Regions from separate parts of the Bradyrhizobium vignae genome, predicted to be linked through region 1. Evidence: riboswitches for the same ligand, from Rfam matches in the RefSeq annotation. Region 1 holds a riboswitch; the other holds the start of a gene.

Region 1 (3,407 bases):
TGCTCGGCGTGAGCGCCGAGGAGATCGCGGGCAGCGGCACCGGCGTCGATGCATTGGGCCGCGCGCACAAGGCGCGGGTGATCGATGCGGCGATTGCACGCCACGGCGTTGCCGGAGCCTCGGCCGAGAAGATCCTGTGCGCCGTCGGCGGCCTCGAGATCGCGGCGATCTCAGGTGCAATCATTGCGGCCGCGCAGAGCCGCATCCCTGTGCTGATCGACGGCTTCATCGTGTCGGTCGCGGCCCTGGCAGCAGTGCGGCTCAATCCGTCGTGCCAGCCTTACCTGTTGCCCTCGCATCAATCGGCAGAGCAGGGGCATCGCCTCGTGCTTCGAGCCCTGGACGTGCAGCCGCTGATCAGCCTCGATCTCAGGCTTGGCGAAGGATCGGGTGCGGCCATCGCGCTGCCGCTGGTCCGCTCGGCCTGTGCGCTTCACAACGGAATGGCGACGTTCGCACAGGCCAACGTACCGGATCGGCCTAGCTGATGCGCTGATTGACGGAAACGACGCGCCAGCCGTTCGCGAGCCGATCGATCCGGGTGAGCGACAGCGGATCGATCACGAAGCGCAAGGCGGCTTGCGGTGTCAGGTCCAGCGCGATGCAGAGCGCGGCGCGGATGGTGCCGGAATGTACGACCAGCGCTGCGGAGCCTGCGCCAATCCGCGACAGACCCAGCCGGACGCGCGCGACCTGATCGACAAAGCTTTCGCCGTTCGGCGGCCGTCCGCGCGCCGGATCGCGCCAGAACTGCGGATAGGCATCGCCACCGGTCGCGGCGAGCTCGTCATGCCGATGGCCGGTCCAGTCACCGAAATCCTGCTCGCGGAATTCGCTGACCAACTCCGGTGCGAGCCCCAGTGCGCGCGCCGTCTCGACCGTGCGCCGCGACGGGCTGGCATAGCTGGTGGCGTCCGGCGGCAAGCGCTGCCGCAGAGCCGCCAATGCCGCGTGATCGCCGAGATCGGCCCGCGCATCGTCTGCATGGATCGCTCCGGCCGCGCCCTCGACGGCCGCATGCCGTATCAACCAGAGGAGGGTCTCGCCTTCCATGCTTATCTCCAAGGAAGTTGGTCGCTGTGGCCACAACGCCGCAACTGCCACATTGACTCTGTCCTGGTGGTAATCCTAGATGCTCGTGACGGTTTTCCCGAGAGGGAATGAAAAGGGAATGCGGTGCGGGGCGTTGTCCCCAATACCGTGGCTGCCCCCGCAACTGTGAGCGGATAATCCTTCGTCACGAGCCACTGGGTCCTCGGTCCCGGGAAGGCGACGAAGCGGTCATGACCCGCGAGCCAGGAGACCTGCCGTCAGCCGTGGTCACACGCGAAGATGTCGGTCGGGGAGTACAGACATTCGGCTTCATCGGACGGCTCAAGGCCAAGGGTGAGACCTCGTTCGCTGTGACGTGCCACTGACGTCATACCGAGGTCCTATACCGTGTCTTCCATCCGTAACGTACGACCGCGCCGCTTCCCGCTTGCCTCCGTCGCATTCACATTACTTGCCGTTGTTGATCTGCCGGCCGCACTGGCGCAGCAAGCCCGGGAGCCGCTGCCGCCCGTCGAGGTATCGCCCGCCCAACCGCGCAAGCCGGCTGCCCGGGACGCACCGGGCGCGCGTCGCGCGGCAGCGCGCAGGGCGGCGGCTGTATCCGCAGCACCAAAACCCGCCACGCCGGATGCGACGGCGCAAACGCCGCTCAACAGCAATGCCGTTGCCGAAAGTGCGTCACGGCTCGGCCTGACGGTGCGGCAGACGCCCGCGACGGTCGAGGTGATCTCCGCCGAGACCATGCGCGAGCAGGGTTATCGAACAGTGTCCGAGGTGGCGCAGGGCGCCGTCGGCGTCACCTCCGGCGACAATCCTGCTGAACCTTCTGCCTTCTCGATGCGCGGCTTCACCAACAGCCAGATCAACACGCTCTACAACGGCATCAAGATCGGTCCGCAGAACATGACCTCGCGGATCGTCGACACCGCCAATCTGGAGGCCGTGGAATTCCTGAAAGGTCCGGCCTCGCTGATCTCGGGCGAGGGCGCCGCGGGCGGCGCGATCAACTTCGTCACCAAGCAGCCGCATACCGGAGCGATCCGCAACGAGGCGGATTTCTCCTGGGACTCGCTGAATTCGTTCCGTGCGCATTATGGTTCCGGCGGCAGCACGAACGTGCAGGGGCTCGACTATCGCTTCGACATCAGCCGTTCCGCGCTCAACGGCTTCGCCGACGACACAAACGTCAAGACGCTCAGTGCGTCCGGCCAGCTCAATTACCGTGTCTCCGACAGTCTCAAGATCTGGGGCGCGGTCGAGTACCGCGAGGATCGCTCCAAAGCCTATTGGGGCGCGCCGCTGGTGCCGGTCGCGTTCAGCGGTTCGCACGCGACGAGCGGGATCGTGTCCGGCAATTACATCTCGAACTACAACGGCACCAATCTCGGTGCGGTCACGATCGACGACCGCACCTTCAACACCAATTACAACGTCCTCGATAACCGCAACGTCGCCCAGGAAGTGTGGTTGCGCGGCGGCTTCGAGCTGAAGCTGGCGCCCGACCTGACGCTGAAGAGCCAGGCCTATGGTTACGGCGCAGAACGGACCTGGTTCAACAACGAAGTCGAGGCGTTCAACTCGACCACGAACCTCGTCGATCGCGAGCGCTTCTATGTCGCACACAGCCAGCGTCTGGTCGGCAACATTACCGACCTGATCTGGGACACCGATCTCGCGGGCTTCGACAACCGGCTGGTCACGACGCTCTCGTCGAGCTATCTCGATTTCGTAAGGCCGGGCGCGGCAAATTTTCCAGGCGATTCCGTTTCGCTGGTCGATCCCAACCGCGGCTTTTACGGTCTGCTCACGACGCAGCAGCAGACCGCGCGCATCGACAACGAGGCGCTGTCGTTCGAGGACCGGTTGAAGCTGACACGCAGTTTCGCGCTGATCGGCGGCCTGCGTGTCGAGCACATCGGGCTCGACCGCAACTGGACCGACAAGAACGGGTTAGAGAAGGCAGGCTTTCCCTTCACGAAAGACTGGGCGCCGGTCACCGGCCGCATCGGCTACACCTGGGAGGCCGTTCCCGGCCTGACCTTCTTCAGCCAGTACGCCACTGGCGCCGACATCGCGGCCAACAACATCTTCCTGCTCGGGCCGACCCAGCCGCTCGACCTGACCACCGCGCGCACCTACGAGACCGGCGTCAAGCACCTGTTCTGGGACAACCGGGCGGAATGGTCGTTCTCGGCCTACGACATCCTGCGCAAGAATGTCTATGCGGCGGCCGGCGGGCGGGCGCTCAATATCGCCGGGCGGCAGGAATCGAAGGGCGTCGAGCTCGCCGCCTCGGTGCGACCGATCGAGCCGCTGCGGCTGTGGGGCAACATCGCCTATGTCGATGCGCGCTA
Region 2 (3,407 bases), 1.5 Mb from region 1:
CATAGGTCGACGCAAGTTGAAACGTGCCGTCGAGCGCGATTCTCCAGGCGATAACGTTCTGTTCGTCTAATGTATCATCCGGGTGCCTGGTCCACATAACGAAAACATAGTCGTTTTGGTCAAGTTCAATGACGCCCCACATTCGAGGGACAAAAAGTGCCACCTTCGAAACGTTGGAGATAAGTTGTTCTATTGTCTCACCGTCTTGCGCTCGCCACGTTGACTTGAATCTTTCGATATGGGGGCTCTCGATGGCGCGAACACTGTTGCTTGTCGCAGCCAGCGCGGCCATACAGATCAACGATCGGCCGAGACAAAACAATAGCGCGCGTCTTCCAGACACTTTCCTCATAACCGCCGGCCTATTTGGTTTCATCCACACGTCATTCCAAGCGGGCAAGCTTCAACCTGCTATTCGCGAGCGCAAGAAGTTAGCGGCGACGCAACGAGGAGACCGATGGTGTCCCGTGCGAGCGGGCGCTCCCCTCTATGTCACGCGCCGCTAACTTCGCTCCCGGCGACAGCTTCAAGTTGCTGTGCTGGATATGCCCAGCAGGAGGACTGGGCATATCCGAAGACTTGCATTCCTCGTGCCAGGTAATAGACGGCAATTTGCACCGCTTTTTTGTCCTCTTTGTCGGCTTTCCGACTTGCGCACGTCTCGATGTTTACCTTCAACGCTACGCAACGCGGCTTATGCGTCCTTGCACGCACCGAATATTCGACGGCGCAGCTGAACGCCTCGACCAAGTTCCTGATGACAATTGGGAGCACGCTTGCCGCCATAGAACCGTTTCGTTCGTTGCCGGAATGTGGCTTTCGATCTCTGCCATCCTCTGGGCGCTCGCGGCCAAGAGGCCAGAGCGGCGTTTGCCGCTTCTTTCGCGACGTGCGGCTCGAGAGCAGCCTCCCGTTCGGTCCGCTTTGCGGTAGAAGGCCAACGACGACGAAGCCGATCTTGATCGCCGAGCATTTGGCGTTTGGCTGGTACTGCAAATCAACGTGCTGGTCAGGTATGTTGCTGGCTTTGCCAGGTGTCTTAGGCTTATTCAGCACGGATCGAGCTGGTCGATAGGGCGGCTGGATGGCGGACGCGCTCGAAGACCGGCGGGAAGCCGGGGCATCAAATGCGTTCTGCTCCAGGCAGCGGTGCCTGCCGGCGCAAGCCGCATTTGTCCCTTCCACCATCTGGCGTGCGGGCCCGGGGCAGCTGTGACGGTTATTACAATATGGCTGACTGGAGAGCCTTTCTCCATCGAGGCAACGATAAGGATGCGCGGCCCTTCGCGTAGCGGATGTCGCAGCACCAGCTTGAGACATAATCTGAGAGGTTGACGGAAGACTTGTCTTGCCGATATCCCAAGTCGTCGAGGTTCTCCGGTCCCACTTGATCCGGAGCTAAGAGGGAAGCCGGTGAAGATGCCGGCGCTGCCCCCGCAACTGTGAGCGGCGAGCCGCTGTCCAACGATGTCACTGAAGCCTGCGCGGCTTCGGGAAGGCCGGACAGCAGCAATGACCCGTGAGCCAGGAGACCTGCCCCGACAATATATTCGTCCACGGGCGGGGTGTCCCGGTGGTGCGCCAAGCAGCCGTCGCACCGTGCGACTTCCCCTGCCTGCGTCCGCCATGGCCTTTGCCCCCAACATGGGGTTAACGCTATGTCTCTTCTCTCCCTTCCGGTTGCCACGCTCGGAACGCCACGCATCGGTCCAAGGCGCGAGCTCAAACTCGCTCTAGAAAGCTACTGGGCCGGAAAAAGCAGCGAACAGCAGTTGCTCGAGGACGCAGCTGGCCTGCGTGCCGCGAACTGGGCTCGTCAGAAATCTATCGGCGTCACGGTCATTCCATCGAACGATTTCTCCCTCTATGACCAGGTGCTCGACACAAGTGTCATGGTTGGCGCCATCCCGGAGATCTACGCTTCGAAATCCGAACTCGTTTCGCTCAAGACGTACTTCGCCATGGCCCGTGGTTCACAAGTCGACGACCAGGATGCGACTTGCGGTGATCAACCGTGCGGAGTTGGCGCACCCGCGCAGGAGATGACCAAGTGGTTCGACACCAACTACCACTACATGGTTCCCGAGTTTCACACGAGACAGACTTTCAGGCTATGCTCTCGCAAGCCGATCGAGGAGTATGAGGAAGCCAAGGCTCTCGGCTTTCAGACCCGCCCTGTCCTGATCGGGCCGGTTACATTCCTAAAGCTCGGCAAGAGTCCCGATCCTGCGTTCCAGCCACTCTCGCTATTAGATAAGCTGATACCAGTCTATATCGAGGTTCTGCAGGAATTGGCCCAACGTGGGGCTAATTGGGTTCAGTTCGACGAGCCCTGCCTGGTTCTTGATCTGGATGAGGGGACGCGAAAATCTTTGCGGCATGCCTATGACCGGCTCGCAAAGGAGGGGCCGGCCATCAAGATCATGGTTGCCAGCTATTTCGGCGACCTCGGCGACAATCTGCACACCGCCTTGAGCTTGCCAGTTGCCGGACTGCATCTCGATCTGGTTCGAGCGCCACAGTTGTTGGACCAGATCATCGCTGGCGGCCGAAGTGATCTCGTCATGTCGCTCGGTGTCGTCGACGGCCGGAATGTATGGCGGTCGAATTTGTCCTCGCTGCGCCAACGGCTCGAACCCGTGATTGCGAAGCTCGGCAAAGATCGTGTACAGATCGCCCCATCCTGCTCTCTGCTTCATGTTCCGGTCGATGTTGGCCTCGAGACGGGGCTCGCTTCTGACGTCAAGAGCTGGCTTGCTTTCGCGGTCCAGAAGATGCGAGAGCTTGCGATCCTGGCGCGGGCACTCGCAGGCGACCAGAATGTCGCGCCAGCTCTTGCCGAGTCGGAATGTGCCGCGACTGTCCGCCAGACTTCGCCCAAAATCCGTGATGCCAATGTCGCTGTGCGGATGAAAGCGATCGATCAGACCATGCGTCGCCGCGCGAGCCCATTTGCCCGTCGTGCCGAGATCCAAAGCAATCGTTTCGGACTACCGCCTTTTCCTACCACGACGATCGGATCGTTTCCGCAAACCACAGAGGTCCGGAATGCCCGTGCGGCGCATGCGCGAGGCGCGATGAGCGACGAGCAATACGACAGGTTCCTCAAGGAGGAGACTGCGCGCGCTGTACATTGGCAGGAGGACATCGGTCTTGACGTCCTGGTGCACGGCGAGTTCGAGCGCAATGACATGGTGCAGTACTTCGGCGAGCACCTCGCCGGCTTCGCATTTACCAGGAACGGATGGGTGCAGTCCTACGGATCGCGCTGCGTCAGGCCACCGATCCTGTTTGGCGACGTAGTGCGGTCGAAGCCTATCACCGTAGGCTGGTGGTGCTACGCGCAATCGCTCACGAGGAAGCCGATGAAGGCGATGTTGACCGGACCCGTGACGATCTTGAACTGG

The links. Region 1 has a riboswitch for cobalamin ahead of BRAD3257_RS40105 (TonB-dependent receptor). Riboswitches for the same ligand answer to the same signal wherever they lie in the genome.
Region 2: another riboswitch for cobalamin. It lies ahead of metE (5-methyltetrahydropteroyltriglutamate--homocysteine S-methyltransferase); the one in region 1 lies ahead of BRAD3257_RS40105 (TonB-dependent receptor).

What each region holds. Positions count from the first base shown of each region.
Region 1 is NZ_LS398110.1:5,020,672-5,024,078, reverse strand. It holds gene cobT (nicotinate-nucleotide--dimethylbenzimidazole phosphoribosyltransferase) at 1-488, shown strand, start outside; gene BRAD3257_RS24535 (histidine phosphatase family protein) at 481-1,053, opposite strand; cobalamin riboswitch at 1,126-1,326, shown strand; gene BRAD3257_RS40105 (TonB-dependent receptor) at 1,441-3,407, shown strand, end outside.
Region 2 is NZ_LS398110.1:6,552,174-6,555,580, reverse strand. It holds gene BRAD3257_RS31785 (nodulate formation efficiency C protein) at 1-292, opposite strand, end outside; gene BRAD3257_RS39435 (hypothetical protein) at 493-1,056, opposite strand; cobalamin riboswitch at 1,354-1,555, shown strand; gene metE (5-methyltetrahydropteroyltriglutamate--homocysteine S-methyltransferase) at 1,659-3,407, shown strand, end outside.